One region of the Paenibacillus borealis genome, then DNA from elsewhere that is predicted to be linked to it. Evidence: predicted binding sites of a transcription regulator. Region 1 holds the regulator's gene; the other holds the start of a gene.
What was found. Region 1 encodes LexA, which represses DNA repair genes until DNA is damaged. Its sites were predicted from a motif close to CGAACATATGTTCG; they were not measured.
Positions count from the first base shown of each region.

Region 1 (16,257 bases):
GAGGTGGAGCGGGCGGATCTGGTGGGCGAATATATCGGCCACACCGCCCAGAAGACACGGGATCTGGTAAAAAAAGCGCTGGGCGGCATTCTTTTTATCGATGAAGCCTACAGTCTGGCCCGCGGGGGAGATAAGGATTTCGGCAAGGAAGCTATCGATACCCTGGTGAAATCCATGGAGGATCACCGGAGTCAATTTGTGCTGATTCTGGCCGGTTATTCCGGTGAAATCGATTATTTTCTGATGAGCAACCCCGGCCTGCCTTCACGCTTTCCGATTCAGGTGGAATTTCCTGACTATACGATCGACCAGCTGCTGCAGATTGCCGAGCTGATGGCCAAAGACCGCGATTATATTCTGATGCCGCAGGCCATACTCAGACTAAAGCAGGCTTTGCTGCTTGAAAAAACAGAAAGTCTGCATGCCTTCAGCAATGCAAGGTACGTGCGCAACAGTATTGAGAAGGCTGTACGCTCGCAGGCTGTACGCCTGCTGAACCAGTACGAGAGCACAACTCCAGGTAAGCAGGAGCTGATGACTCTGCGGACTGAGGATTTTAAATTGTAAGACATGAATGCATAGAGATAAGGAGCACTTAATTAATGGCAATTACAACGCATGATACAGAGACGGATGTTCAGGACCGGGCAATTCTCGTCAGTCTGGTCACGGACAAAATCAAACGCACGGGCATCGATCCCGAGCTTTCCCTCCAGGAACTGGTCCAGCTGGCTGAAACCGCCGGGGTGGAGGTTCTCGATGTTATCCGGCAGAATAAGGAAACCCCGGATTCCAAATGGTTCATCGGCAAAGGTAAGGTAGAAGAGCTGCGGATGGCCGCTGACGGTCTGGGTGCCAATACGGCGATCTTTGACCAGGAGCTGTCCGGGGCACAGGTGCGGAATCTGGAGGAGTCTCTGGATCTGAAGATTATTGACCGTACGCAGCTGATCCTTGATATTTTTGCCGGCCGGGCGAAGACCCGGGAAGGCATCATTCAGGTAGAGCTGGCGCAGCTCTCCTATCTGCTCCCGCGACTGTCCGGACAAGGCAAGAATCTGTCGCGGCTCGGCGGCGGGATTGGCACAAGAGGACCCGGGGAGAGCAAGCTGGAGACCGACCGCCGCCATATCCGCGACCGGATAACCGAGCTGAAACGTCAGCTGGATGATGTCATCAAGACACGTGAGCTGCACCGTGAACGCCGCCGTAAGAGCGGCGCTGTCCAGGTGGCGCTCGTTGGTTATACCAATGCCGGCAAATCGACACTGCTGAAGCAGCTTACGGATGCAGATGTGTATATTGAGAACCAGCTGTTTGCGACTCTTGACCCGACTTCACGTGTGCTGCAGCTTCCAGGGGGAAAGGAAGTCGTCCTCACAGATACGGTTGGTTTTATCCAGAACCTGCCGCATGATCTGGTAGCCTCCTTCCGTGCAACCCTGGAGGAAGTGAATGAAGCGAACCTGGTGCTGCATGTGGTCGATTCCTCTTCTCCAATGCGCGAAGAGCAGATGGATGTTGTGCAGTCGATTCTGCAGGATCTGGGCGCCGCAGGGAAACCGCAGATTGTCTTGTTCAACAAAACCGACCTGTGCCAGCCGGAGCAGCTGGAGATGCTTCCTACAGGTCCGGGATTCCTGAAGATCAGCGCTTTTAATCCGGATGACCTGACCCGGATTACGGAGATCATCAGCGATGAGCTGGCCGGGGATACCCTGATCTTCCGGATTCCCGGCGACCGGGGAGACCTGTCATCACTGCTCTACCGGGTTGGAGAGGTCCTTGAGCAAAATTATGATGAGAATGACGTGCTCTATAATGTTCGTCTGAATAAAGAGGACTACGATAAATGGAGCTACAAGCTTGCTGAGTTCATCGAACCACAATAAGTGTGCTTGCATGTTATAGGTACAGGCATTTCAAGTCCCCGCACAGCTTCAGTATTGCTCCGGATTAGTCGGGGCAGCTGCTGCTGTGCGGGGTTTCTCGCTGAAACGGGCACCGTTCCTCTTGGAATCGCGTAGATGTGTTCAGCTTTGACAAGTAAAAGTAGGGTTAGGAGAGATTGAGAGGAAATGGCAGTATTTGCAGAGGATCTATTACAGGCAGCGGAAGCTGCAGAGCTTGAAATTGAAGTTGCAGTTAAACGGCTGGATAAAATTGTAGATCATAATCAGTGGAAGGTCATTGAAGCCTTCCAGCGCCAGCACGTCAGTGATTTTCATTTTGCCGGGTCTACGGGATATGCCTACAATGACCGGGGGCGTGAGGTACTGGATCTGGTCTATGCTGAAGTATTCGGCGCGGAGGCGGCGCTGGTACGCCCCCATTTCGCTTCTGGCACTCATACGATATCTACGGCGCTCTTCGGTGTGCTCCGTCCCGGAGACGAGCTTCTATACATTACAGGGCGGCCCTACGATACGCTGCACAAGGTAGTTGGCAAGGCCGGAGACGGGACAGGCTCTCTGGCAGACTTTGGCATCGGCTACCGCGAGACTGCACTAACGGCTGACGGTAAAATTGACTGGGACGAGGTTGCTATAGCCGTAAACGATAAGACTAAAGTCATCGGAATCCAGCGTTCCCGCGGTTATGACTGGCGTTCGTCCTTCACGGTCGCAGAGATCGGTGAGATGGTGGCGCAGGTAAAAGCACTAAAATCTGACGTAATCGTATTCGTAGACAATTGCTATGGAGAGTTCACCGAGACTCTGGAGCCCCCTCAGGTGGGCGCTGACCTCGTCGCCGGCTCATTGATTAAGAATCCCGGCGGCGGAATTGCCGAGACAGGCGGGTATATCTGCGGCCGTGCGGATCTGGTGGAATTGGCCGCGTACCGCCTTACAGCTCCTGGGATAGGCGGCGAAGTCGGTGCCATGCTGGGAACGACGCGCGGACTGTATCAGGGGCTCTTCATGGCTCCGCATACCGTCGGACAGGCAGTGAAGGGCAGCATATTCGCTTCTGCTGTATTCCAGCGCTGCGGCTTCACTACTAAGCCGGCCTGGGATGAGCCGCGGACGGATCTGATTCAGGCGGTTGCTTTTGACGGACCTGAGCATCTGATTGCTTTCGTCCAGGGAATCCAGCGTGCAGCAGCTGTAGACAGCCATGTTGTTCCCGAGCCGTGGGACATGCCTGGTTATGAGCATCCGGTCATTATGGCGGCAGGAACGTTCATTCAGGGCGGCAGCCTGGAATTATCTGCGGATGCGCCTATCCGGGCACCGTATATCGGTTATATGCAGGGCGGATTAACCTATTCTCATGTGAAGTACGGGGTACTAATGGCCCTGCAAAGTATGAGAGAACGCAATTTACTTTAATTAAATGTAAAACCTACAATAACCGGACACTCAGCAGATGACTGTCCGGTTATTTGCATTGGAGGACTGAATTAGAATTTGTGAAATTAGTCTACTTTCATTGAAGCCACATCGCCGCATCTTTTACAAATTGTCAATGTAAGCTTTGGACCAAAAGAGAAATAGTAATTTACAGGCCTTACATTGGCGTAGCCATCCAGTTTACCTTCAGCAAAAGTGTTATTTCCGCAAGCTTTACAGATGAGATTAGTCTGGTTCATAGAGGTCACCCCGTAGTTTGTTTTATACTGTGACTATGAAGTTTAAGTAGAAACGTTCCCGCAAGCTCAAAGTGAGAAGAGGAGATGATGTCTATGTTGAATGAAGCAGCGGCGGTAGAAAATTTAACACAATACAAAAATGCAAGCAAAGTTCCCGTTGTGGTGATGATGTGCGGTGTGGCTGGCTCAGGGAAAACAACCTTCGCGCTGAAGCTTGCGAAAGAGGGATTCATCCGGCTATCGGTCGATGAAGATATTTGGAGTACACATGGCCGTTTTGGTGTGGATTATCCAGAGCAGGACTATGAATCCTTTAAGGAACAATCGGAAATCAAGTTGCGTGGAGAACTGGTGAAGCTGATTCAGGCGAAACGTCATGTCGTTATCGATTTCAGCTTTTGGCAGCGGCAGAAGCGGGACGAATACAAACAACTGATTGAGCGTCATGGAGGCGATTGGGCGCTGATCCATTTAAAAGTCCATCCGGACGAATTGCGTCATAGGCTTCAGATCCGGAGCGGGCGATTTGATGCTAATGCGGCTTTTCCCATCACGGAAGAGATTCTAACCCGGTTTCTGAGCGGATTTGAGACTCCGGAGGGAGAAGGGGAACTAGTGATTGAGGCTTAAAGTACTTCGTGGGGGCTTGAGTGAAAATAAGTTTTGCAGATCGGTACTTTTGCTTACGGATTGATCTATGTGATATACTGCGGGGAGCCAGGTCCCATGTAGCTGACACTTTGTTCACTTAATCTCTCATTGATGTAAAGAAATCTTGTGAGAAAATCTCACATACCATTGACACGCCATATAAGGAAATGTACAATGAGATGAGAAAAAGATCATTGGAAGGTTGGATGAGTCATGGGTGATGAAATCCGCAGAAATATGGCATTATTCCCTATAGGAATCGTAATGAAGTTAACCGATCTATCTGCCAGACAAATTCGTTATTATGAACAGCACAGCCTGATCGTACCCGCGCGCACATCCGGCAACCAGCGTTTGTTCTCCTTTAATGATGTTGAACGTCTGCTGGAGATCAAAGCATTGATTGAGAAGGGTGTTAATATCGCCGGCATCAAGCAGGTGATGAATCCTGTCTCGAAGGAATCCGAAGAAGCTACGGTCATTACCCCTGATACAGAGGTTCGGCGTAGAGAGTTATCCGATTCACAGCTTCACCGTCTGCTTAAGCAGGAACTGGTTTCCGGTAAAAGACCGGGACAAGTGTCTCTAATCCAAGGCGAGCTATCCCGGTTTTTTAATAAATAACATAGAGATTTTGAAAGGGAGAGGGTAAAGTGAGCTTTTCTAAAGAGGATATTCTGCGCATTGCCAAGGACGAGAACGTCCGGTTTATTCGCCTGCAATTTACCGATCTGCTCGGAACAATCAAAAATGTGGAAATTCCCGTAAGTCAGCTTGAAAAGGCACTCGACAACAAAATGATGTTCGACGGTTCATCCATCGAAGGTTATGTCCGTATTGAAGAATCCGACATGTATCTGTATCCGGATCTCAGCACTTGGGTGATTTTCCCTTGGGTGACGGACAGTCGTGTTGCACGTCTGATTTGTGATGTGTATATGCCTGACGGAACACCGTTTGCCGGAGATCCGCGCGGTATCCTCAAACGTTGTCTGCTCGAAGCTGAAGAAATGGGCTTCACTGCTATGAATGTCGGACCTGAACCTGAATTCTTCTTGTTCAGAACAGATGAGAAGGGTAACCCGACCACTGAACTGAACGATCAGGGTGGATATTTCGATTTGGCGCCGATGGATCTTGGGGAGAACTGCCGCCGCGAAATCGTATTAACACTTGAAGAAATGGGCTTCGAAGTTGAAGCATCCCATCATGAAGTGGCTTCCGGCCAGCATGAGATTGACTTCAAATACGCCGATGCTATCAAGGCAGCGGATCAGATTCAAACCTTTAAGCTTGTCGTGAAGACGGTAGCCCGTCAGCACGGCCTGCATGCTACTTTTATGCCTAAGCCGCTATTTGGCATGAACGGATCCGGTATGCATGCACACCAATCCTTGTTCAATGGTAATGAGAATATGTTCTACGACGAGAGCGACACACTGGGTCTGAGCAAGACTGCCCGTTATTACATGGCGGGTATTCTGAAGCACGCACGTGCTTTTGCAGCGATTACTAACCCGACTGTCAACTCTTACAAGCGTCTGGTGCCTGGTTATGAAGCTCCTTGCTACGTGGCATGGTCTGCGAGTAACCGCAGCCCGATGATCCGTATTCCGGCTTCCAGAGGGCTCAGCACACGCGTTGAAGTCCGTAACCCGGACCCGGCGGCTAACCCTTACCTTGCCCTTGCTGTAATGTTGAAGGCAGGTTTGGATGGAATCAAACGCCAGCTTGATCTTCCGGCTCCAATCGACCGTAACATCTATGTGATGTCTGAGGAAGAGCGGATTGAAGAAGGCATCCCAAGCTTGCCGTCCGATCTGAAGGAAGCCCTGAACGAAATGATCCGCAGCCATGTCATCACCGAAGCTCTCGGCGAACATGCGCTGGCCCACTTCTACGAACTTAAAGAAATTGAATGGGATATCTACCGCACCCAGGTTCACCAATGGGAAAGAGATCAATACATGACGCTTTACTAGGATACAGCAGCCCTTGGCGCTCTAAGCGCCGGGGTTTTTTTTGTGTTTATAGGCCAGGGGGACTTTTCCTACTCAGTGCATATAAAGCTCACCATATTGAACTACTCTTCGCGATCAGTATAAAAGGATGGATAATTGACGTCTTATCTTTGAAACTTATTATGCTCTTCTTTAAATAACAAGGCTTTGTCCCTACATTAATGTGCATGTTAAAATCCACATGACAGGAAGGGAGGTGTTTATTCATAATTCAACAACAATAGACATGAAATATCGGTGGAATATTCTAATAATTGACAACTTATGGACTATGTATTAATAAAAGGGAAAGATGTATTATTTAAGTGTAATCGGCCGGTTAACAAATGAATCGAAGGGCGGAAGAATAGTGAAAATTAAAAAACTTCTTACTTTACTTATTATCTCAGCAATAGTTATGCTGCCATCGGCTTCCGCATTTGCCGAAGATGTTAACTCAACGGAAGTCACTCCTTATATAGTCGGTATAGGGGATACACAAGCTACCGCAATTTCTCTTATTTTAAATGAATATGGCGGAGTTGTTTATGATCTCTTTATTCAAAATTCTACAGAAAAAGATTGGTTTAAATGGACCAATACATCATCTGGTTATAAAAGAGTATATGCGACTGTAGGAGGCTTCTCTGGAAACGGAGTGACAAGGGCAGGCTATAAAATTAATTACAATAATGGTTTCGGTGAAACCCAATTATTTTATACAGAAAAGGCGAACACAACAGAGTCGCAAACCTTTGGTAACATTTTCGTACCAGCAGGTGCAACAGTTTATATTGTAGTAGACGCTCCAAACTTTAGCTCAGCACCTGCATACCATTTGAATTTCTCTGCATATGACGTAAATTAAGCTTAGATAAAAAGAATGAGACGTCATCAACAACATTGACGTCTCATTCTTTTTCTTATGAACGCTTAAAAGGCGTTTTTGTTTTGCTCTCGGAGCTGCTTGGAGGGCTTTTTTTTCATTATGTTTTTAATAATATTATATATCTGCTTGCTGATAGATCTGATATTAATAAGGCGGGCCGTAATGAATAATACAACATAGTCTTAGAGAGCGAGAAGGATTTCTTCGCAGCTGCAATGGCACAGTCAAAGGCATCTGTCTGGTACCGGGAAGATCCGGACCCGATCGGACAACTCATGGATTATGGTGGAATAGTAGAGGGATACACGCCAGAATACATTAAGATAGCCGGCGCCCGGTTTGTTCGGGAACGATTTAAATTCAGAGCATACATTAAAATAATCCGCCGGGCATGATATACGATTGTTGCTGCATAGCAACAGTACGACGTCCAGCTGCATGTGAGGAGAATACGCAAACCAAAAGAAATGGGGGATAGGAGATATGGAAAATGGAGAAGCGAACAAATCGGATAAAATGAAGGATTGGGAGCTATGGGAACATGAGAGAAGAAGAGCCCGAGGTATGGATAGATTATGTCTGTGTGGAATGTTAGGAATTGGACCCCGTGCCAGAGTTTGTCGTGGGCGAGTGTTATTATGGACTGAAAGCTGGCGAATCGCCGGAGTTTTTCTGTCCTCCTTGTAATGGAACCTTGGTAAGAAAAGAAGAGCCAGCAGACAAATGACCACTGGCTAGTAAGTCCTTTCACCCCTAAGGGTAAATTTGTTCTTCATATGCCAAGGGATGTGGGTGGATTCCGCTAATGCCAAGCGTTTCTTGCAGCCCAATAAAAAAAGAACCTTTATATAAAGGTCCTTAGCGGGTAATCTCAGACAATTGATTGGTATAGGCCTCTAACAACTCAACAACAATTATTTGCCCCGTGACGCCAAAATTCCTTAAGCAACGCAATTCAGCCAATGAAGCTTTCATCAAATCACCAATGGTGATGTAATTGCTCTCATATAACGAATTAAGAATACGGGAAATGCTTTTAGGGTTTCTGGTCGATCTCTGTCTTAAAGTGTGAATAGGTCGTGAGTATAATCTGCGGTCAATATCAATGTAAGACATGAGGGGAAGCGTATCTCTTGTGGTCAAACTCGTGATGTCTCCCTTCATATATCTGGTAATTATTATAAATAAATGAGAGAAAATATCAATCTATTTATTGCGAAATACATATATTTTTCACAAAATCTTAATTCGGTTAAACACCTGTACGCATGAAATCAACTTCAGTTATGTCTTGATATTTTTGTGCAGGTATGATAGTGTCGGCTGGTCATATCTTTTACATAATGTACCATATCCTATATACTGTATCTAATAGACGTTACTTGGACCTTCTGCAGGTGCTTGGTTGGACTTACAGTAAGAATAGGGAGGGTTAAAGTGAAAAGCGTATTAAGAGGGCTTGGGATTGTATTTGCTGTTATAACGGTTATTCTGGGCGTGGCTTTACTCGTTAAGGAATATACGCTGCGGAGCAAGCTAGTCACACATGGTTAATGGTAACGGTGAGCGGGACGTTAATCTTAATGGCGGATACTATTATCTGAAGGATAAGAACAGGTAAGTGAGTGTAGCGGCAGCTACTGAGTGGTGATCCTGGTCGTTGCGGTGCCGGTATTTCCTTTTTAATAAATAAGATACATAGGAGTATGAAATGAGAAATAAATATGTATCCATAATTGCGATTATGCTGTTCTTCACGCTGATTTGTTCGCAGGCTGGAGCTACAGAAGGGACTGTTATGTCTACCGAAACCAAAGAACGGATTATAGAGCAATATGGGCTGGATTCGCCGGTAACAGGTAGTCCGGAATGGAGCGGAATGGATGTGGGGATAAGCAGTCCGATTGATGTATTTGTTATGCTCTGCCGGTTTATTGTGAGTCCGTTAGTATTCACGATTCAAGAAATATTATAGCTGGAGGGAATAGGGATGAACCCGCGATATGATACACCGCAGCCTGAACGCAGAGTCCGCAAGAAAACAGCAGCAAAACTGTCTTTTGTACTAATAGTAATACTGGTCTTGCTAGCAGTTCTGAATCCGGGCAAAGAGGACTTTGGGGAATATGCTGTGAACAATCTGGAGGGAACGCTGGGTATAGAGCTTGCCAGTGGAATTACTGATCTGGTGGCACAACCGCTGGTGGAGTCATTTACTATTAGAAAAAATTACATTCTGTTCTCTACATTCAGCATACCTGATATTCAAGACGGCAAGACATTTATCGGTGATGTTAAGGCAAAGCGCAAATACCTCGGGCTGTTTAAAATCGTTTTCATCAAGCTCTAAGCTCTAAATAGGGATTACATATTGTTCCAGAACCCGGTATAATTGAATTGATTTGTATGCTCCATGAATCCTTATCATTCTTGCGTGTGCACTAAGGAGGAAAGATGTTGAATACTGCGTATAAAGTTCTTTCAAGTGATGCTGATATATTCGCGGCTGCGCTTGCCCAGGTGAAGGTCTATGTTGTTCAGTTGGTTGAGGGTAAGCCGCATGTGATTGCTGATTACGCCGGACCTGTACAGAAATGGACACCGGAGTATGTATTGCTGGCCGGAATGACCTACAGACGTGACGAATTTGAGTTCCGGGTACGTCTGCCCAAGAAGTAAAAGCAGGTAAACGCTTCCGGGTAACGAATTAGTAGTTGAGGAGGTGGTCGCAGTGAGTAAAGTTATTTTTGAGCTTCAGTATGTGAATGGGCAAATTGAAGAACTGGAATCTGTGTTTGAATCGGCGGCAGAAGCTAGAACCTATCTGACATCCGGTGGCTTAACTGGCTGGATTCCGGCGGGAGGCAAGTTTATTAATCCTGTAAATATTATCTCCATCAAGGTCAAAGAAAGCTAGTTATAATATTACTGCCAAATCACACAGTCTCCGAAGCAAATCCTTGCATTTCTTATACTATAAAACGTAAAAGAGGTGTAATGATGACGCAAAGAGAACGAAACAGAATCCGCAGAGCCATTAATGCCCTGCTCACACAAAGAGCAATTCTGCTGGAGAGACTTGAAGAAATCAATGAGAATCTGCGCAGAATTCCAAGCGGCACGCGTGCCAGAAGAGAACTGCTGGCTGCCAGAGCATCTATCCGTGAAGCGATTCGTTTAAACACTATTGCTATCCGGTTGTTACGCAGCGTGTTGTAGTCAGTCAGAGGATATGTATCCAGTCAAAGACATCCTTCCGGGATGTCTTTTTGCTTGTGATTGAGACTGTGAAAGGGGCGGAGTATAATTAAATGATGTAATGTATGCGATTACGGAAATACATATCAGGATAACATGATGAACAAGCTGCATAAGAGCTTGATTAGGAAGGTGAGAAGAATGGACGATCAATTACGCCAGCGTCTGGGATTACCGGAATTACACTATAATGAACCGCTGATTGATGGAGAAGCTGAGATCGCGGCAGGGACACCTGACTTGGAGGCAGCCGGTACGACCGTGCTGAATGTCTCCAGAGAAGATGTGGAGAAGGGACGGCTGGAGAACTATCTGCGTGAGTTCAAGAAATATGAGAAAAAGAAGCTGCAGGGCAAAATTACAATCATTTTCAATGGCTATGAGCAGGATCGCAGGGAGGTCTATCAGGTACGGGAGATTACGAATTGGGTTGACCGGCTGCTGAAAAACGTTCCCCATCTGTTCTATTTCCTCAGCAGGGACAATTACGCCATGCGGATTGCATTCTTTTGTCTGTCTGAGGTGGTGGGACGCTCCGGGATGGAAGTCTCCATCACCAAAGAGCAGGGACGCAGGCTAATCGAGAAAGTAACCAAGAGCGCAGTAGTCTATGCCAAAAAAAGCAAAGACTCATTTTCGGAGCAGTGGAGTCTGGCTGAAAGTATTCTGGAAGAGCTTGGCTACGAACAAACTGTTTAATAGGTTATCCAGAAGAACTCCTTTGGCGAATTTTGGCCAAAGGGGTTCTTCTGTTCCGCGTGGACATACAGGCAGGCGCAGCATGTTTTGCGGAACCGGCGGGTGTACACTAGGGCGGCTACTCCCTAATGGTCACACGGGTACCAATGGGGAGAATTGCAGCCAAAGCGACCACGTCCTGGTTATACATGCGGATACAGCCGTGGGAGACCATGTGGCCAATAGAGGAAGGGTCATTGGTTCCGTGAATCCCGTAATGCGGCTTGGACAGACCCATCCAGAAAGCTCCGAACGGTCCACCCGGGTTGGGCTGCTTATTAATGATCGTATATTCTCCTATGGGCGAAACGGTCAGCATCCTGCCGATGCCGACAGGGAATCCTCTGGTTACGGTGTCATTATCGAGCAGGTAAAGCATACGCTGTGAGAGGTCGACAATAATTCGATAATTGGGCATGGGGATCAGCACTCCTTTGTAATCAGGATATGTGCGGATGGCTGAAGCGGTTCGGGAGAAAAAATGCCGAAAAACCAACACGGGAACGAATGTTTGCATGTTGGTTTTTTGGCATTTTTCGCATTTTCAACAGGATAAAACCAGGAAAAAGGCTGCTTCGCTTCATGCGGAGCAGCCTAATTATGAAGGAGAAAGGATTAATGGATATCGCGGAATAATCCGATGACTCTGCCCAAAATAGTAACGCGGTTAAGGCGGAGAGGCTCATAAGCCGGGTTCTCCGGTTGCAGCCTGATATGATCACGTTCTTTGTAAAAGGTCTTAACGGTTGCTTCATCTTCTTCGGTCATCGCAACAACGATGTCACCATTGTCGGCAGTTTGCTGTTGACGGACGATGACGTAATCGCCATTCATGATACCGGCATCAACCATGCTGTCGCCGAGTACAGAAAGCATGAATACCTTGTTATCCCCTACGTAATGAGTAGGTAGCGGGAAGTAATCCTCGATATTCTCTGTAGCAGTAATGGGAACACCAGCAGTAACCTTACCAATTACAGGGATACGGGTAACCGTCTGGACGAATTGATGTACATTCTCTGAATCTTCCTGACCGAGCAATTCAATCGCACGCGGTTTCGTAGGATCGCGCCGGATCAGGCCCTTCTTCTCAAGCCGGTCCAGATGACCGTGCACTGTAGAACTGGAGGCCAGGCCAACAGCTTCGCCGATTTCCCGAACAGACGGAGGATAACCCTTGCTGCGGACTTCGTTACGTATAAATTCCAGGATCGCCAGCTGGCGACTCGAAATCTTTGACATCGGAATCAACCCCATATACTATGTTTGGGAAAATTATAACATAGAACTGCCGTTCGTACAAACATAAGTTCTAAAATGAGGAAATTGCAGGCCAGATAATTAAGGGAACAGTTGTTCGAAAAAACTATTGATCAAAACACATGTTCGTGTTATATTATTTTCGAAAGTAAGAACAAGTGTTTGGAGGTCGATATTAATGTTAAAATACAGCACATACAACAGTATCTACAACGAGGATGTCAAGGTGTCCGCTCCCGGTAATCCATTACCCCATATTCTAATGAGAAAGTTCAAAGATAAGACTCTTCATCTGCTGTCTGCACTCACAACCTTATTCCGCCAGATCAGCTTCATTAAGATTACTCTGGTTCTGTTGCTTATGATTTCCGGATTTACAATAGTGGGGAATGTGTTCGCCGGTTCTGTCTCTTTAATGAAGCCGGAGAAGCGGATCGTGGTTGAACACGGAGACACCTTGTGGAGCATTGCGCTGAAGAATAAACCGGATGATATGAAGACTGCTGTATATATAGAAGGAATTAAGAAGGCAAATGGTCTGAAGGACAGTGGAATTAAGTCCGGAGATATACTGTCCGTGCCGGTATATTAAGTGAAAGAAGCATAGTGGTGTTCGACTCGGAGAGCTTTCAGGGGGTAGACCTTGACAAGCTCTTTTTCTCATGGCAAAGTTAGAATGAATTTATAGGGGAGGGGAAAGTATTGAATATTGACGAATTGGTCGCACGCATCAATGATTTGGCACGCAAACATAAGAACGGCGGCCTGAATGAGGAAGAATTGGCAGAACGTGCCAAGCTTCGCGAGATTTATCTGGGCAACATCCGCAGCAACTTCCGGGCCCAGCTTGATACCATTGAAATTGTGGATAATCCGGAGCATGAAGAAGGCAACAACGGACGTAAAGCTTAGTCTGCAGCCTTTTCATAGATAATACAGGATGACTAGGGGGAACTAACATGGCCCGTTCTTGGGAAAGAATGGTTCAACGCAACACCAAGCAAGTTAATCAGCAAAGAAAGAAGCAGGGGAAAGAGACGATTTACGGGGCAAGCTCCAAAGCTGCTGCAAAGAGCGTCGATATTTTTAAAGGCCGGAATATTGTATTCCCAGTAGTGTTATTACTGCTTGGTATTATGTTCTGGGTAGTCGGTTCCATTGATGATGCTAAAGGAAGCGGGATTCTGGCCAACTGGCTGGGGGTTGTACTGTACTTCCTGCTTGCCGCGCTGTTATTCTTCCGCCGTCCGTTCCTTAAGGTTGAGCGTGCCCGCCTGTCTACTATTAAATACAACCGTGAACGCTTTCTGCCTGCGGCGGAAATCGAGAAGATTACCTTGTCGCGCAGCGTGGTCACCATTAAGTATAAAGGCAAGCGCAAGCAGTGGATTTTCTCCAAGCTGATTAACCGTTATGACACTGCTGCTATGGCTGAACGCCTGGAGCAATTCGGCAAGAACAACAACATTGAAGTAGTGCACGAATAGTAAGATAGACCAGCATAGGGAGTGGGAGAACGAAATGCCGATTACCGCCGTACTATTTGACCTTGACGATACACTGCTATGGGATGATCGAAGTGTGGAAGAAGCATTCCGCTACGCCTCTGAGGCTGCAGGGGATTCCGTTGATCCGCAAGAGCTTGAGCAGGCGGTGCGCAGAGAAGCACGTGCGCTGTATGAGTCTTACGAGACATTTCCGTTCACGAAGCTGATCGGGATCAATCCATTTGAGGCACTATGGGCCAATTTTACTGCTGGAGAACAGCCGGAATTCCGGCAGCTGGAGCAACTGGCTCCGGCCTACCGCATCGAATCCTGGCGCCGCGGGCTGGCTTCCCTAGGAGTGGAAGACGAAGCGCTGGCGGCACGCCTTGCTGACAAATTCGCCGCTGAGCGCCGCAGCCGTCCCTATATATACGAAGAGACGCTTCAGGTGCTGGATGAGCTGCGCGGCAAGGTGAAGCTGCTGCTTCTGACGAATGGCTGTCCGGCACTCCAGCAGGAGAAGCTTGATGGTGTACCTGAGCTTATTCCGTATTTTGACCATATTGTCATTTCCGGAAGCTTCGGCAAAGGGAAACCGGACAAGACTATCTTCGAGCATGCGCTCGGACTGCTGGATATTGCGCCTGAGCAGGGGATCATGGTCGGAGATAAGCTTACAACTGATATTCTCGGAGGACTGACTGCGGGTCTAACGACGGTCTGGATCAACCGGACTGGCAAGACCTCTGACCCGGACATTACTCCGGATCATCAGATCAGCCATCTTTCGGAGCTTCTGCCATTGGTGCACTCCCTATAACGGAATTAGATGAAGCCGGTATCCTCTCGCAGGGTATTGGCTTTTTTGATATATCCACATTGATAGGGACGAATGTAGTTCATGTATATGACTATTCTCATGAAATAGGGCGGTTAACGAAGCTTATTTCCGACAAGTTGAATAAAATGTGTATAATAAGAAAGAAAGCGATCTGACTTTCGTTGTCAGCGTTAAGATGAATCTATCGAAGAACCGGGAGGGCTCCAGATGATTAAGCCAAGATTGCGCAGAGGTCTCATTTGCATGGTTATGGGTATAACGCTTGCCGGCTGTTCAGGGAATAATGAAGAGGATATGCATATGCATGCAGCTGCTGATTCCTCAATGGTACCAATCAAGGTGGAGTTAAGCTGGAGCCCGGAAGAAATATCGGTTAACGACAAGGTTACTTTTAAAGCTGTCGTTAGTCAGGACGGCGAAGTTGTAGAGGATGCCAAAGAAGTAATTTTCGAAATTGCAGATAATGCAGAGCCCGGCAAGAGCACTCAGCTGCAAGGGGCCAGTGACGGAGAGGGAGCTTATGTAAGTGAACGTACATTTGAGCAAGCCGGCAGCTATACGGTCACTTCCCATGTTACTGCCCGGACGCAGCACTCCATGCCGTCTAAAGAACTCACGGTGCAGCCATAGTGAGTTGATGAGCCGTAGCTAAACAATCAATACTAATAATGCAGGGTGGAAAGGAAGGCTTTCCGAATTCCCTTTATTCTGCTAAACTTACTCTAATGTTTTACTGGGGGGATTGAAAGTGGCCAAATTCACACTTGCTGAAAGCTTGCAGCAACGCATACTGATACTAGACGGAGCCATGGGCACGATGATTCAACAGGTGCCGCTTACCGGAGATGATTTCGGCGGGGATGAGCTGGATGGCTGTAATGAAATGCTGGTGCTTACCCGGCCGGAGGTGATTCAGGATATTCATGAGAAATACCTGGAAGCCGGCGCGGATCTGATTGAGACCAATACATTCGGCGCCACCTCTGTGGTGCTTGCAGAATATGATATCCCGCAGCGGGCCCGGGAGATTAACCTGGAGGCTGCCAGACTTGCGCGTAACGCCGCAGATAAATATGATACACCTGATCGCCCTAGGTACGTTGTAGGGGCAATGGGGCCGACCACGAAGACGCTCTCTGTAACCGGGGGAGTCACGTTCCAGGAGCTTGTGGACAGCTATGAGGAGCAGGCGGTCGCGTTGATTGACGGCAAGGTAGATGCCCTGCTGCTGGAGACTTCCCAGGATACGCTGAATGTGAAGGCCGGAAGCATAGGCATCCACAACGCCTTCGAGAAAAGCGGAATTACACTGCCGGTGATGATCTCAGGTACCATCGAACCGATGGGGACTACGCTTGCGGGACAGAACATCGAGGCCTTCTACATTTCGCTGGAGCATCTTAAGCCGATCTCCGTCGGATTAAACTGTGCGACCGGACCCGAATTCATGCGCGATCATATCCGTTCGCTGTCGGCCATTTCTTCAGCAGCGGTAAGCTGCTATCCGAATGCCGGGCTTCCGGACGAGAACGGCAACTACC
Region 1 covers NZ_CP009285.1:4,674,585-4,690,841, reverse strand. Annotated here, with positions in the region: gene PBOR_RS19605 (AAA family ATPase) at 1-567, shown strand, start outside; gene hflX (GTPase HflX) at 603-1,892, shown strand; gene PBOR_RS19595 (methionine gamma-lyase family protein) at 2,079-3,332, shown strand; gene PBOR_RS19590 (P-loop nucleotide/nucleoside kinase family protein) at 3,686-4,222, shown strand; gene PBOR_RS19585 (MerR family transcriptional regulator) at 4,457-4,867, shown strand; gene glnA (type I glutamate--ammonia ligase) at 4,897-6,225, shown strand; gene PBOR_RS19575 (hypothetical protein) at 6,614-7,111, shown strand; gene PBOR_RS38610 (DNA-directed RNA polymerase subunit alpha C-terminal domain-containing protein) at 7,991-8,248, opposite strand; gene PBOR_RS19565 (hypothetical protein) at 8,844-9,107, shown strand; gene PBOR_RS19560 (hypothetical protein) at 9,123-9,482, shown strand; gene PBOR_RS19555 (hypothetical protein) at 9,587-9,811, shown strand; gene PBOR_RS19550 (hypothetical protein) at 9,864-10,049, shown strand; gene PBOR_RS19545 (hypothetical protein) at 10,130-10,351, shown strand; gene PBOR_RS19540 (hypothetical protein) at 10,532-11,089, shown strand; gene PBOR_RS19535 (L,D-transpeptidase) at 11,208-11,546, opposite strand; gene lexA (transcriptional repressor LexA) at 11,744-12,370, opposite strand; gene PBOR_RS19525 (LysM peptidoglycan-binding domain-containing protein) at 12,651-12,980, shown strand; gene PBOR_RS19520 (DUF896 domain-containing protein) at 13,091-13,300, shown strand; gene PBOR_RS19515 (hypothetical protein) at 13,348-13,875, shown strand; gene PBOR_RS19510 (HAD family hydrolase) at 13,910-14,695, shown strand; gene PBOR_RS19505 (FixH family protein) at 14,924-15,346, shown strand; gene metH (methionine synthase) at 15,525-16,257, shown strand, end outside.

Region 2 (16,257 bases), 4.0 Mb from region 1:
TCATACCCACCTACATCTCATCAGAACTTCCGGGAGAAATGGTGCAGAACTTGATGAATGGAAAAGTGGTTATTTTAATGGACCAATTCTCCTTTGCCTTTGCCTTTCCGGCAATTATCACGGATTTATGGTCCACTACGCTGGACGTGAATTATCCATATCCTTTTCAGATTTTTCTGCGGACCGTGCGCGCTATCGCTGCATTACTCGCCATCACTCTCCCTGGATTGTACGTCGTGCTGAATTCGGTGAACCCGGAATTGCTGCGCATTCAGCTAGCGATCACGGTAGCGAAGAGCAGAGAAGGGGTCCCGTACCCGGCTTTAATTGAGATGCTGCTGGTGATGCTGCTGCTGGAGATGATCATTGAAGCTACTATTCGCTTGCCCAAAAATATCGGTCCCACAATTACGATGATCGGGGGCATTCTTCTGGGCCAGGCCATTGTTCAGGCGAAACTCGTCAGTAATCTGCTGATCATCATCCTGGTTGCCTCCGCCATTGCCAATTTCGCTCTGGTCGGGTACGTGAACACAACGGGAATACGAATATACAAATACGTGGTCATATTCATCAGCGCCTTTTTCGGAATATGGGGGCTTGAGGCAGCAATGATCTGGATTGTCCTATATCTCTCCTCGCTGAACATATCCTCTGTTTCTTATTTAAGCTTCAGCTTGAAAGGAAAAGCTCCGGATGAGTAAGACGCAAATACTTACGCTGTTCATACTGCTGCACCTGGCTTCCATTTTTGCCGTTTTCCCCGAACGGATCATCTCTTCGACTTCTGAAGGGCATTGGGTGGCCATCACGATGCTTTTTGCGGTGGAATTCATGGTTCTTTGGCTGTATTTGAAATCGTTGAAGCGGTTTCCCGGGAAAAGCGCAGTAGATATATGTCTGGGATCGCTTGGAAGCTGGGGAACAAGGCTCGTCGTTTTGCCGATGATCGTCTTTATATCCATTGAGCTTCTGCTGCTCATGTACTTTCAAGAGGTAGAGATCAAAGCGGTCCTGCTTCAAAGAACACCTGCGCCGGCGACGCTTCTTCTTTTTATCTCCCTCTGCTTCTATGCGGCCTGGAAAGGGTTAGCGGTCATGATCCGGGCAAGTATCGCACTCAGCATACTCCTGATGCCATTCATCTTGTTTTCCATGCTGATAAGCATCCAGAATTTCAGGGTCAGTTATATTTTTCCGATCTGGGATACCCATTGGACTTTTTTCACCCAGCCGGATTTTTATGTGTGTACGGTTATTTTTGCCGGTTTTTTGTTTCTTGGCATGATACCTTCGCATCAGCGAATCCGTTTTGGCCATGCGTCTGTTGCATTGGGTATTGTTTTTGTGCTGGCATTGGGGTCAGTATATGTTCCGCTGCTGGTGTTTGGACAGGAGACAGCAGTGAACTTCCAGTACCCGATGCTTATGGCATCGGACACGATTGACTTGCAGTGGGTTGTCTTCGATTGGCTTCCCAGCTTCTATGTAGTTGCTTCCAGTACTCTTGCTGTGCTAAAGGTGTCCGTGTTGTTATGGTTACTGGTTATGCTGGCGCATCGCCTGTTCTTGCCAAAGATTGGCGCCGTATGGATTCTTGCAGGGATATGCACTGCCTTGTATTTGATTTCTCTGTTGATTCCGGATGTTAAGGCGCTCGATACTTATTTATATCTGAATTCCTTCTTCTGCCTGTATAGTGTCGTAGGTTTTCCGGTCATCGTATTTCTGGCCTCCCGGTGGCCAAGAAAGCGGGTGAGATAATGAGCTTGCGGGTGCTAAACACGCTAATCGTAGCGGCGCTCATGGGAATACTGCTTACAGGATGCTGGGACACGAAGGACATCAACAAGCAATATTTGCCTGTCGTGATGGGGGTAGGAAAAGGGGATACCGAAAAATACCGAATCATTCTTCAAATCCCCGATGCATCAGGAAAAACACAAATTTTGGACAAAGAAGCAAAATCCATTAGCAAAGCCATCGACTTGATTCGGACCGACTCGGAAAAGAGCATTGAACTGGTGCATTTGAGATTGCTGCTGATCGACAAGCAGATTGCCAGCCAAGGTATTGAGAATCTGATAAATTTTGCAGTAAGGGCAAATGATATTTCCATTAAAGGGCTGGTCGCTGTCATCGACGGCAGCTTTGAGAAGACGATGTATCATCAAATATCGCCGACTCCGGAAATCTCATCCTATGACTATTTTAGCGAAGATGCCGGGTGGACCCCCAATCAATCGATTGTCCGCATATGGGAAGCCTATCAGAGCCTTAATTCCTATTCAGAAGACATGGCCATACCAATGCTCAAAAACGGTGAGCGGACCTTGTTTACTTTTAAAGGCACGGCTATTATGCGGGAGGACCGCTTGGTGGGTACGCTGAACAATGAAGAAACACTGTTGTTCAATCTGTTTAAAGGAAAATATACGGGAGGAACCATTGAAGTGGCTCAGAACACCAGTGTTCTGATTGACAATGCTAAAATCAGGCATAATGCGAGTTGGAATGGGAACAGGCCATTGCTTCAAACCGAAATCAAGCTTAATGTGCTGATTACAGAGAGCCCGGAGGGAAAACCCAATTCGAGGATTGAAAAGGAACTTAGGGAACAACTTAGCGGGCAATTCAATGAGACAGCCAAGAAAATCCGGGCCTTGGGATCCGATGTCTTGGGTGTGGGCATGCTGTTTCGTCCTGAATTATCTGAAAAGCAGTTGAAAGACTGGAAATCAAAGTGGTACCCGAAGCTGGAACAAGAGATTGACGTTAAGATCAATGTACTTAACGAAATTTATTTTAAAGAGAACGTAACCGAACAAGGGGAGCGGGGACGCATGCTAAAAAAAGAGGCGGAATAATAAAGGGCAGTATCCCTGATTTATTCAATAATAGCGCGGCTTTCCGGAATTCCGGGAGCCGCGCTTTTTTTATGGATAAGGGCGATCCTCCAACCTTCTTCTAACCTCCGCCCTACCCTTAGAGCCATCCCCGGTTTCATGTTCTGATAACCCTCATGTTGTTAGGTAGCAAGAGAGGAGTTTACGTAAGACTGCTCATTTGTGAACATTCTGAAAACATTATGCAGTTAGAATGAACCGGTATGCAAATAATAAGTATTACGAATAAGGAGGCAATGAATTGAGGAAATTTATCACCAAGTCACTTTCAATGGCGCTGATCCTGATCATGGTATTGGGACTCGGGACCAATGGATTGACTGCTCTGGCGGAGAATGTCAACGAGGGTGCGCTTCAGAGTCAAGCAGATCAGCCTATTACATTGCTGGAAGGTAATTCAAACTGGAAGTATGTTGATGACGGACAGGATCAAGGCACGGTGTGGCAGGCCGTCTATGACGACTCCAGCTGGAACACGGGACAGGCCCCCTTGGGTTACAAGGATAATGGCAGCGGAGTGAGTACTGCCGTATTTGGCGGTCTGAAGACCAATATTAGTTATGGCAGCAATAAATCGGATAAATACCGGACTTCGTATTTTCGCACGAATGTCAATGTGGATATAGAGCAATTAAGCGGTTTTGATAAAATCGAAGGGACGATCGCGTTTGATGACGGCGTCGTCCTGTACTTAAATGGTGCGGAAATTTATCGTGAAGGCATGCCTGCCGGAGCGGTAAATTATTTAACCGGGAGCACTTACTCCAACAGTGACCCCAATGTCTCCAAGGTTAATCTGACAGATATTGTGAAGGCGAACCTGAAGGACGGGGACAATGAACTTGCGGCAGAGGTTCATCAAGCCAATGCAACCAGCTCGGACCTGTACTGGGATATGAGCCTGACCGCCTATCCTGCGGCTGGACCTGTGCTTCCCGGTGAAGGCAAGCCGGAATCCGTCGCACTGACCTTTAACGGGGATCCGCAGACCAGCATGGGGTTTGCCTGGTATGCTCCGGAGGCGGTAACAGGCACTAAGCTTGAGGTGGTGGAGGCTGCCAAATTGCAGGGAGGCGGGTTCCCGGCGGAGGGTCTGCTTACCTTCGAAGGTACATCGTCAACTGCGAACGTCTACCAGTCCAAGGCAGATAAGTCTGCCGGGAACGCCTCAGTGATCTCCAGCCATAAAGTAATTGCGGAGAACCTCCGGCCGGGCACGAAATATGCCTACCGGGCTGGCGATGGACAAGACGGCAACTGGAGTGATGTTGGAACCTTCACAACGGAAGCTGCGGAGAACGCACAATTCCAGTTCCTGTACACTACTGATTCCCAGGGTACCACTGAAGCGGATTTCGACATCTGGAACCACACTCTGCAGGAAGGGTTAAGTGAATTTCCGGATGTGGAATTTATTCTGAATTCAGGAGATCTGGTCGATAACGGAGATTTGGAGGAGCAATGGGGCTGGTTCTTCGAGAAGCCGAAGGATATTCTGCAGAATATTCCGCTGGTTCCTTTGGTCGGCAATCATGAGAGCAAGAGCTACAGCAATTATACCGGACATTTCAATCTTCCGGATGTTTCTAAGACAGGCGCTAAACCGGATGGCTCGGTGTATTCACTTGATTACGGCCCGGCGCATTTTATGGTTCTGAACACAGAGTATTACGGAACAAGCTCCAGCGCGGAAAACAATGAAATCTATAATAAACAAGTGGAATGGCTGCGCAGTGAGGTAGCCAAGTCAGATAAGAAATGGAAGATTGTGCTGCTGCATAAATCTCCATATTCGGTAGCTAACCATACCAAAGATACCGATGTGCTGTTCTACCGTGCCCAATTGACGAAGGTCTTCGATGAGCTGGGCATCGACATGGTCATTGGCGGACATGATCATACGTACACCCGAAGTTATCAAATGCTGAATAATGTGCCTTTGACGAATATTGTTCCGGATTCAAACGGCACAGTTACAGATCCTGACGGGACGCTCTATCTGATTACCAATGCTGCGGGCAACAAGAAATACAACGTAGCTTCAGGTACCTTCCCGTTCGCAGCTAAATACGAGCAGCCCGGCAAGGAAATGTTCACCGGGTTCACCGTTTCCGCGAACGAATTAAGCTACAAGGCATATACAACGACAACCGGAGGAACAACGGACCTCTACGACAAGTACAGCATTCATAAGTCGGACGTGACCGTTCCTTCCGTTCAGAATGCACAAATGGTTACTGGCGCTGACGGCAAGCTGACGTTGACCTGGGAGGCGCCGGATACGGGGCTGCCGGTGAACGGCTACCGTATTTATGAGAACAATGATCTCCTTGGAGCCAATTGGACTACGCTGGTCTCAACGGAGCCGGGAAAAACGGCTTACAGCTATACAGTCGATAATCCGGATCCTGCGCTGGACTACCAGTTCATGATTAAGGCAGTAAGCGGCCGGAATTATTCCGCGGCAGTGACGGCCGGCCAGCCTGCGGTGAGCAAAGTGACTGTTACCTATTATGGGGATCCGCGCAGTTCCAAGGGATTCACTTGGTATACACCGCTGAGCGCGAAGAACAGTGACTTGCAGGTAGTGGAAAAAACGCAGGCTGCACCGGACTTTACCGGAGCCGGTACATTCAGCGGCCGTTCTGCAGTCTCCACTAATGCCGCAGGAGAACTGGTGCACAAGGCAGAGGCAACGGGGCTGAAGGCGGACACCGCTTATTATTTCCGTGTGGGCGACATGTCGCTGGGAATCTGGAGCACGGCAGGAACCTTCCGTACAGCGCCTGAGTCTGGCGCGTTCACATTCGTTGACCTGGCGGATACACAGGCGAAGACTGAGGATGAAGCGATTCTGTCCTCACAGACTCTTGCTAAGGCTCTGGCGGCGGTGCCTGAGGCACAATTTGTGGTTCATAACGGAGACATTGTGGACACGGGAACTAACGAAACTCAGTGGGACTGGCTGCTGGGCCATTCTCAGGACAGTTTGCTCAACACCACAATAGTTCCTTCTGCCGGCAATCATGAAGATGAAGCCAATGCGTTCTATGAGCATTTTGATATCCAGGAGGCGCCAGGCTCGGCAACGGAGACCGGAGCTTATTATTCCTATAATTTCAGCAATGCCCATTTTGTGGTGCTGAACAGCAATGAAGATTCCGAAGCCTATGCGAATTTCAGTACAGATCAGGTGGAATGGCTCAAGGCAGATGTGCAGGCGGCTAAGCAGGCCGGAGCGCGCTGGATTATTGTCAATATTCATAAAGGGCCTTATACAACCTCCAATCACGCTACCGACAAGGATATCATTGGCGCAAACGGAGTGAGATCGAAGATCGCGCCGCTTATGGCGGAGCTGGGCATCGACTTTGTACTGCAGGGGCATGATCATATCTATGCCCGCACGAAGCCTATCCAGGCAGACGGAACTGCCGCAGCCACCGACATAATCACCGAATCCCTGAATGGGGCAACGGTGGAATACACTGTGAATCCGGATGGCTCCATCTATCTGATTCCAGCCACAGCCGGAGCGAAGGTATATTACAAGAACAAGAAAGCTGAACTGGGCGAGGCCTATTACAACCTCTTTGAAGTGGCTGACGAGAATCATGCTGCACCGTACGGACCGGACCCGGGCGACAGCTCGCGTCCGAAACGCGGCCAGATCCAGAACTTCGTAGGCATTACGGTCGACGGTGACAAGCTGACTGCAGTGTCCTATGAAATTGACCAGAACAAGAATAATGCTGAGCCTTACATTATTGAACAGTTCGGTATCCTTAAGCAGGAGGAGACCGGAGGAGAAACGCCGGAACCGGTTGAACCGACACCAACGCCGGATCTGTCGACACCAGCGCCTTCTACACCGACACCTGCGCCAACATCGGCACCGACTTCGGCTCCTGCACCTGGAGGGTCGACTGGTACCGTAGCAACGCCGACACCAACGCCAACGCCTTCTGCTACACCGGCGCCTGTACCGGCAGCCACTGCTGCACCATCGGCTGCACCGGCAGGAAGCGGAAGCAGTCCATCGGCCAATCCGGTATTGTCTGATGTAGGCAGCCACTGGGCAGCATCGGCTATTCAAAAAGCGGTTGCGGCCGGCTTCGTCAACGGATATGCGGATAATACCTTCCGCCCGAACCGGGAAGTGAACCGGGCTGAATTCATCACGATGCTCGTCCGCGCGCTGAAGCTTCCGGACAGCGGCGCCGGAGCCTTCAAGGATATGAATGATATTCCCGCTTGGGCCAGAGCTTATGCGGCACAGGCTGCAGCAGCGGGAATTGTCAGCGGTTATGCTGACGGTACCTTCCGTCCTGAGCAGAAGCTGACCCGCTCAGAGTTAACAGTAATGATCGTGAGATCACTGGGAGTAACAGTAGATCTGCAGGCCAAACTGAACTTTGCAGATGCCGGTGACATTCCTAAGTGGGCAGCCCCTTATATTGCCGCAGCTGTAGAGAAAGATCTGATCAGCGGCATCGGGCAGAACCGGTTTGCCCCTAACCAGATTGCAACGCGGGCTGAAGCAGTGACCCTAATAGTTAATCTTCTGGAGAATCAGGTGAACTAAACGAAGAGGTGAGCTTTACAAACAGGTACAGAACTTTATAATGAGTATTATCCCAAGAAATGATATGCAGCGCGGCTTCCTTGATATGGGGGGCTGCGCTTTTTGTTTAGGTATCTGAGGAGGCAGGGCAAGCATGAAATGTCTGACGATTCGCCAGCCTTGGGCAACTTTAATTGCGCTGGGGGAAAAGCAGTTCGAAACCCGTTCATGGCAGACGGCTTACCGGGGGGATTTGGCCATTCATGCCGGTATGCGGGTGGATAAGGCCATATGCGGAACAGAGCCCTATCAATCGGTGCTTGCCCGCTACGGCTTCACTGCCGACAATCTGCCATCCGGGATGATCATCGCGACCAGCCGCCTGGCTGATTGCTGCGGGGTTACGGTGGAGCAGGCGCAGCAGGGCTGGCCGGGCGGGAATGAACATGTCTTCGGCGATTATGCTGAAGGCCGGTTTGCCTGGAAGCTGGAGGAGGTTGTTCCGCTGGCTCATCCTATACCCGCCAAGGGACGTCTAGGCTTCTGGGAGTATCCCGTTCTTGAAGGGGAGCAGTGAGCCTGCTGGAGCAGGATTATAAGGGTGAACGCCAATAATTATTTGTGCGGACTCGCTGTTAGCGGGAATGAAAGGGACCGCCTGCGGGTAATCTTTTTATATATGGAAAGTTTGCTCTGTGCGGCAGTTGCCGCAGGGGCCAATCCGAACCGCCGGGAAGGGGCGTATGCATAAGGGATGGGCAGCCTTCTTATCGCATGGCTTTGTATGCTTTGTTTGTTTATTGCCTTTAAGGATCAAGTGAGCCGGAGGATTTTGTACCCGGTAGCTGTAGTGGTTATTTTTGGCACGCTGGGGTATTGGACGATTTTAATGTAATTTTTATCTGGGTATCAGCTTATTTTCAGGTAGGGGATGTATATTGGGGTTACCAAACATCCCCCGGTGTAATATGGTACCCTGAGGTCCTGCCAATCCTGGCGGGCCTCTTTTTTATTTGATTCTGTACCCCCCCTTAAGGCTGTGGGGATCGGGAATGTCGAGTCCCAGATATCTCCGCATGCGGATGGCAGCTTGGGCGGCAATGACATCATCCAGCAGCAGCATCCGTTCATGGTAACCCCTGCAGACATATTTAGCCTCGACGCCAACTTCCAGCTTCTGCTGCTCATAGACCGTCAGACCACGGGCTCTCATCCCGGTACGGACATCCCGCAGGTCGGCTGTGGCTGCATCCGCTGCTGTCCGGAGAACCTCCAGGTAAGGAGCGGGTGTGCGCAGCTCTGAGGATATAATGGAAGCATCGCGTTCAAAAGCAGATAAAATGAGCGGCAGCAAAATGTAGGATTTCACCAGCAGATTGTCCTGGCTCTCTGCTCTGTGCATCAATCTCATCTCCTCTTACGGGAACGTATATTCGTATTTTAACTCGAAGTTCAAAAAAAAATCAATGGTATTTATAAATAAGGACTATTAATGTGACATAATTCACAATAAAATAGGAAAAATTATTTTATATTAAAATTGAAATAATAAAGATTAAAAATAAATCAGTACAAAAGGAGAATGGCAATGAGTCATGAAGGAAGTCTCCGCCGCGGTCTGGTATTCGGTTTGGTCCTTAGCGTTCCGCTCTGGGTATCAATGATTGGCTGGATGCAGCTGCTCTAAAAAAATGGATTCCTCCGTGTGCAGATTTTTCAGCCATCTATGCAAACTCCCTAGAAATGTCGATTGAAGACTGCTGCCAGGGTTTGCTTAGGCGCCAGTTTTTGTGAAAATATATGAATATCATAGAGCCATTACTATAAAAGTGCTCTCCGGTATGAGCGGAAAACGGGTGTTGTCCTTAAGGGGGATGGCGCCCGTTTCTTCAGGTGCGGATAAGAAGCGGTATAAGGAATAATAGTAGGACTAATATACTAAATTTTAATAGTTAAAATTGCGAGATAATATTTCTGGAAACAGGAAAATTTACTGCGACAAATTGCCGGGAATCTCGACCTGTTTCGGCAGTGAGGTATATTTGTCAATATTAAAAACCCTTATATATAAAGGTTTTTTTTAATTTTTTCCTCGAAAAAATATCGGTGAAGTGAAATGGAAATATATTGACAATATGCCAGCTGGCATCTAAACTAAGCTTAGTTCTAAAGTAACAAATATCACAGATTTAAGTGTGGCATTACATAAGCTTTTCCAATTTCATATCTATCATGTACAAACGCAAACCGTTTCGAAAGAGCGGGACGCAAAGTCAGGAATCTGATGCCCCTTAAGTCCGGGCTATGGTCGTCCGGCCGCCGTGAAGCTAACCCTTCGTGGCGGTCTTTTTTTGTTATAGTTCTGCGGCGGATTCATAGAATAGTAAATAGGAGGTGTGGACTATTGGGAAAAAGAGTGCGTAAAACGGCCGCTTTCATTCTGGCGGGCGTGCTGACCGTAAGCAGCGTCTTCACTTGGGGGACGGAGGTAAGGGCAACATCTGGTGTACCTTACACTCCAACGCCGGTCTTAGGGATTGCCGGGAATTTTAATGCTTTTATCTTCGACGATTTTACGCAAGGCAATGATCAGATTGAAGGCCGTCTTGCAGCGGGGGGGGGATATTACTCTCTCTGGAGGTTACGGGGTAGCTAGGGCATACAGGAACTCTCCAGCCACAGATGTACTCGTTGCCGGCAAGAAATTTAAACATTCGGGCAGCGGAGAAATCTACGGCAACGTTGTGTATGGGGACAGCCTTGAAGCCAATGAGCCTAGTGTGAACATTATAGGCGCGAAGAAGCAGGGAAGCACGATTGATTTCCCGGCTGAGAAACAGTATCTGATCTCTCGTTCCGCAGAATACGGGGCATTGTCCGATACGAAAGAGATTGGTAATAATAATTATGGAACACTTACAATAAGTGCGCCGGATTCTTTCAATGTAGTTCATCTGGATGCTTCAACGCTGGCGAGTACAAATAATATTCAATTTAATATTGCCCAGAATGCCACGTTGATTATTAACATAAGTGGAGCTACGGTCAATGTGCCGAGTTTTGCAATGAATAACGGGAAAGCGAGTCAAGTGCTGTTCAATTTCTACGAAGCAACCAAGGTAAATATTGCATATACAACCTTTTTGGGGACGATACTGGCGCCTAAAGCAGATGTCAATTATTCCGGAGCAGAGCTTTATGGAACTCTGATTGCCAAGTCTTTTAGCGGCGGGGTAGAAATGCACCTTGGAACGTACCAGGGAGATGGGCCGCCACCAAGTCCGACGCCGACCGCAACACCAACACCGAGCCCGTCGCCGACACCAAGCGCAACACCAACACCAAGCCCGACACCAGCCACAACGCCAACACCAACACCGAGTCCGACACCAACGGTGAAGCCGACCGCAACACCAGCGCCGACACCGACCGTGAAGCCAACGCCAACGGTAAAACCAACACCGACGGTAAAACCAACGCCAACACCTAAATGCACTCCAACGCCAACACCAACAGTGAAGCCGACACCAACAGTGAAACCAACACCAACGGTAAAACCTACCGCAACACCGGCGCCGACACCGACAGTGAAGCCAACGCCAACGGTAAAGCCGACACCGACAGTGAAGCCAACGCCAACGGTAAAGCCAACACCGACAGTGAAGCCGACGCCGACACCTAAGTGCACTCCAACACCAACACCAACAGTGAAGCCGACACCAACAGTGAAGCCGACACCAACAGTGAAGCCGACACCAACAGTGAAGCCGACACCAACAGTGAAGCCAACGCCAACAGTGAAGCCGACACCAACAGTGAAGCCAACGCCGACAGTGAAGCCAACGCCGACACCAACGGCTGAACCGACACCGACACCAACGGCAGCACCAACGCCGACACCGACGGCAGCACCAACACCAACGCCAACGGCCGAACCAACGCCGACACCAACGGCAGAACCGACACCAACGCCAACGGCTGAACCGACACCGACACCAACGGCCGCACCAACGCCGACGCCGACACCAACGGCCGCACCAACACCAACACCAACGGCAGAGCCGACACCAACGCCAACGGCTGAACCGACACCAACGCCGACGGCCGAACCGACACCAACACCAACAGCCGCACCAACACCAACGCCGACGGCCGAGCCAACACCGACACCAACGGCAGAACCGACACCAACGCCAACGGTAGAGCCAACACCAACACCAACGGCAGCACCAACGCCAACGCCGACGGTCGAGCCAACACCAACGCCAACAGCAGCACCGACACCAACGCCAACGGCAGAGCCAACACCAACGCCAACGGCCGAACCAACACCAACGCCAACAGCAGCACCGACACCAACACCAACGGCCGCACCAACACCAACGCCAACGGCCGAACCAACGCCGACACCAACGGCAGAACCGACACCAACGCCAACGGTAGAGCCAACACCAACACCAACGGCAGCACCAACGCCAACGCCGACGGTCGAGCCAACACCAACGCCAACAGCAGCACCAACGCCAACGCCGACGGTCGAGCCAACACCAACGCCAACAGCAGCACCGACACCAACGCCAACGGCAGAGCCAACACCAACGCCAACGGCAGAGCCAACACCGACGCCAACAGCAGCACCGACACCGACGCCGACGGCCGAGCCAACACCAACGCCAACAGCAGCACCGACACCAACACCGACGGCCGAACCGACACCAACACCAACGCCGGCACCAACGGCCGAGCCAACACCAACGCCAACGGCCGAGCCAACACCAACGCCAACAGCAGCACCGACACCAACGCCAACGGCCGAACCAACACCAACGCCAACAGCAGCACCGACACCAACACCGACGGCCGAACCGACACCAACACCAACGCCGACGGCCGAACCAACACCAACGCCAACAGTAGCACCGACACCAACGCCAACGGCCGAACCAACACCAACGCCAACGGTAGAACCAACACCAACGCCAACAGCTGAACCAACACCAACGCCAACAGCTGAACCAACACCAACGCCAACGGCCGAACCAACACCAACACCAACACCAACGCCAACGCCAACGGTAGAGCCGACACCAACACCAACACCAACGCCAACGGTAGAGCCGACACCAACACCAACACCAACGCCAACGGTAGAGCCGACACCAACACCAACGCCGACGGTAGAGCCGACACCAACACCAACGCCAACGGTAGAGCCGACACCGACACCAACGCCGACGGTAGAGCCAACACCAACACCGACACCGACGGTAGAGCCAACGCCTACTCCGACACCAACACCAGCACCGACATCACCACCGGCACCAGTGCCATCGTCTGCACCGCCTGTCTTTATTAATGTAGTGCCGACGCCGACTCCAATAATCGGTTATATCGTAAATCCCGATACAATAATCATTGATGATCCGCTGCCTTTGGGCCCTGTGGCAACAGCAACACCTCAGCCGTTAGTGGTGAAACCAAGCCTAACCCCAACACCATCAGTAACACCAAGCCCGACGCCGGTTGTGACCATCATTGATGAAAATATTCCGTTAGGCAATGTGCCTGCGGATGCTACGCTGCCGAAGACTGGTGAATCAAGTCCGGCTCCTTATTATTTGGTTGGTATAGCTCTTGCAGGATTGGGGATATTCCTTAGTAGAAGATCCAGAACAGATAAACGTAAATAAATGCAATCCGTAAGATCTTTATGAAAGATTGTTGGTAGCACCGCTGAATCGGGAAAAGGCTGCTTTGGGAGAAGACGTTCTCCCGAAGCAGCCTTTTTTATAACAATATATATTTATTTCTATATTTCTCGTGAAAGCGAATGTGCTAAGGGAAACGGAGTTGCGATTTTACGGCTGTCAGAGTTATTATTTAAGTTTAAATTTACAATATGAAAATTAGTTCTTTTTACATAGTTTCAAAAATACTATAAAGTCGAATCCGAGGGAGTATAGGGATTAGGGTTTTGGGCGGAAAGACTAAGCTTTCTATTGAAAAAACCTTTTGTAACAGTACTTTGGAGCGGATCGGTAGATATAATCTATTGCCAAATGTTTCAAAGGATTTCGTTGACAATAAGCCTAGATAGCGGATAAACTAAAATTAGTTCTAAAGTAACTAATGTCATAGACTTTAGTATGGAAGTTTGATTTAGTACATAATTTCACAATCTAATAGTTCACTGACGTATAAACGCAAACCGTTCGAAAGAACGGGACGCAAAGTCCAGGAGTCTAAAGCGCGATGAAGCGCAACGATCGTCCGACTGCCGTAAAGAGAGTATCCCTCTTTCCGGCGGTCTTTTTTTGTTATAAACGTGGCCTATATCTATATTAACTGTGAGGTGAGTCTGTATGTTCCAATTAACTAAATTCAAGCGTCTTATGGTGTTCGGACTTATAACAGTTCTGATTGTTGGAGGCGGCGGAATCATTTCACTGGGGAGCATTTCAGTTAGAGCCGAGGGGGCTTCTCTGCCGGGCAATGCGTCCAAGTATAATGTGTTCATATTGGGAAGTGTCGATGCCTACAGAAGCGATATTGAAGGCAGATTAGCCGCAGGCGGAAATGTGAAACTAAGTGAGGGTTACTCGGTGGGGCACAAACTAAGCTCTCAGGAAACGCAGGAGGCTTATTCTCTTGTTGCCGGGGGCGATCTTTACTATGAACGTGGAGAAACTGTCGGAGACGCGGTGTACGGCGGGAAATACAGCGGTAGCGGCGGCCCCCGTAATGGTACAGGAACCTTACAGCTGATAGCGAACGCCATAGACTTCACAGCCGAATTCGGCTTGCTCCGTGATAAATCGCAGCAGCTTGCAGGGCTTCCTACAAATAGTACTACAACTGACGATTATGGCAGTCTGATTCTCGTAGGTACAAATTCAGATGTTAACGTATTTGTTGTCAATGGCAGTAAGCTGTCTAGTGCTAATGGGCTGAGAATCGAGATTCCCAGCGGTTCGACGGCTGTAGTAAATGTATCGGGCACTTCAGTTACGATGAAAAATATGGGCATTAGAATTAATGGCAGTGATAATAAGGACAACTCTATGAATAGCAAAGTGCTATATAACTTCAGTCAGGCAACCCATCTTCAAATTGAGAGTATCGGAGTTATGGGTTCTATACTGGCTCCATATGCCTCCATTCAATTCAATAATGGTCAAATCAACGGAAATTTGATCGGAGCTTCGCTCTCAGGAACAGGAGAATCTCACCATGTTCCTTATAAAGGGCAAGATCCGCCGGAATCAACAGCAACGCCGGCAGTGACGCCGACGCCAACAGCGACACCGACGCCGGAATCAACAGCAACGCCGGCAGTGACGCCGACGCCAACAGCAACACCGACGCCGGAATCAACAGCAACACCGACACCAGAAGCAACGGCAACACCGACACCAGAAGCAACGGCAACACCGACAACAACGCCAACGGCAACGCCGACAATAGCTCCAACGGCGACACCGACAGCGGTACCGACACCAGAAGCAACAGCAACACCAACAGCAACAGCAACGCCAACAACAACGCCGACAGCGGCGGCAACACCGACAACAACGCCAACGGCGACACCGACAGCGGTACCGACACCAGAAGCAACACCAACACCAACAGCAACGGCAACACCAACACCAGCGCCGACGGCAACGCCGACAACAGCGCCGACGGCAACGCCGACAGCAGCACCAACGGCAACGCCGACAACAGCGACACCAACGGCAACGCCGACAACAGCGCCGACGGCAACGCCGACAGCGGCACCAACGGCAACGCCGACAACAGCACCAACGGCGACACCAACAACAGTGCCGACCGCAGCACCAACGGCAACCAGCACGAGCGTATTTGTTCCAAGCTTCGTGTTTCCGACATCAACTGCTCCGGTAGTGATTGGGACTATTGTGACTGATACTACTATCAATGATGACCCTGTTCCTCTGGGGCCGGCGGCATCACCTGTTGTGACGGTGCTGCCAACAGCGCCACAGCCGGTTGTAGCGGAGCCTACACCAGCACCTGCACCAGCGGCGGGACCGTCGCCTGAAGAAATCATTATCGATGACGAGATTCCTCTCGGCAGTGTGACTGCAGAGCAAACCCTGCCGCAGACGGGTGAATCAAGTCCTGCACCGTACTATATTACCGGTATCGCCCTTGCCGGTCTGGGCCTGCTTCTTAGAAGAACGGCCAGGGCGAACAAGCGAAAATGATTCACTTAAACGAAGAACATCAGGGTAAAAAGTGATTAAGCCGCTGTTTTTGGACGAAGGCTGCTGCCGGAGAGATATTCTCCAGGAAGCAGCCTTTTTGTATACGGGTGGCGTATTCTATCTGTAGCTTACCACTTGGGTGAAGAAGGTAATGCCGGACTCCCGGCAGTGTTTTTAGTTGAACGGATACCGTGCTATACTAGGCTCAAATTATTCATAAGCAAAAATTCACATTCCCTTAAAGGGAGGGTTGCTTACTGAGAGGGGGAACGATTATGTGGAGTATATACCTGCTAGTAATACTGGCTGTTGTTGCCGGGATTGTGGCGTATGCCGGATTCTATTTCTATGGAGTGGCTATTAAGCGGGCTCCCAAGGAATTCCTTGGCAAGACACCGGATTTGAAGGTGGACCCGCCGGTAGCCGGAGCTTCGTGGGGGGAAGGTGCGGAGTGGGTGGCGCGGCAGAACTTCCGGGAAGTGGAGCTGGTCTCGGAAGATGGCCTGAAGCTGAGAGGCTACTATCTGGCTTCAGAGCGTGCTGCGGGCCGTACCGTAATCAT
Region 2 covers NZ_CP009285.1:565,352-581,608, forward strand. Annotated here, with positions in the region: gene PBOR_RS02450 (spore germination protein) at 1-704, shown strand, start outside; gene PBOR_RS02455 (GerAB/ArcD/ProY family transporter) at 697-1,764, shown strand; gene PBOR_RS02460 (Ger(x)C family spore germination protein) at 1,740-2,867, shown strand; gene PBOR_RS36005 (S-layer homology domain-containing protein) at 3,148-7,491, shown strand; gene PBOR_RS02470 (ASCH domain-containing protein) at 7,625-8,047, shown strand; gene PBOR_RS37620 (hypothetical protein) at 8,072-8,221, shown strand; gene PBOR_RS02475 (YhjD family protein) at 8,480-8,872, opposite strand; cyclic di-GMP riboswitch class I at 9,702-9,794, shown strand; gene PBOR_RS37280 (collagen-binding domain-containing protein) at 9,875-10,126, shown strand; gene PBOR_RS37590 (choice-of-anchor A family protein) at 10,056-13,160, shown strand; cyclic di-GMP riboswitch class I at 13,663-13,752, shown strand; gene PBOR_RS36765 (choice-of-anchor A family protein) at 13,833-15,695, shown strand; gene PBOR_RS02505 (alpha/beta hydrolase) at 15,971-16,257, shown strand, end outside.
Region 2: a site for LexA is predicted at 8,893-8,906, ahead of PBOR_RS02475 (YhjD family protein). Genes of this name have one in related genera too.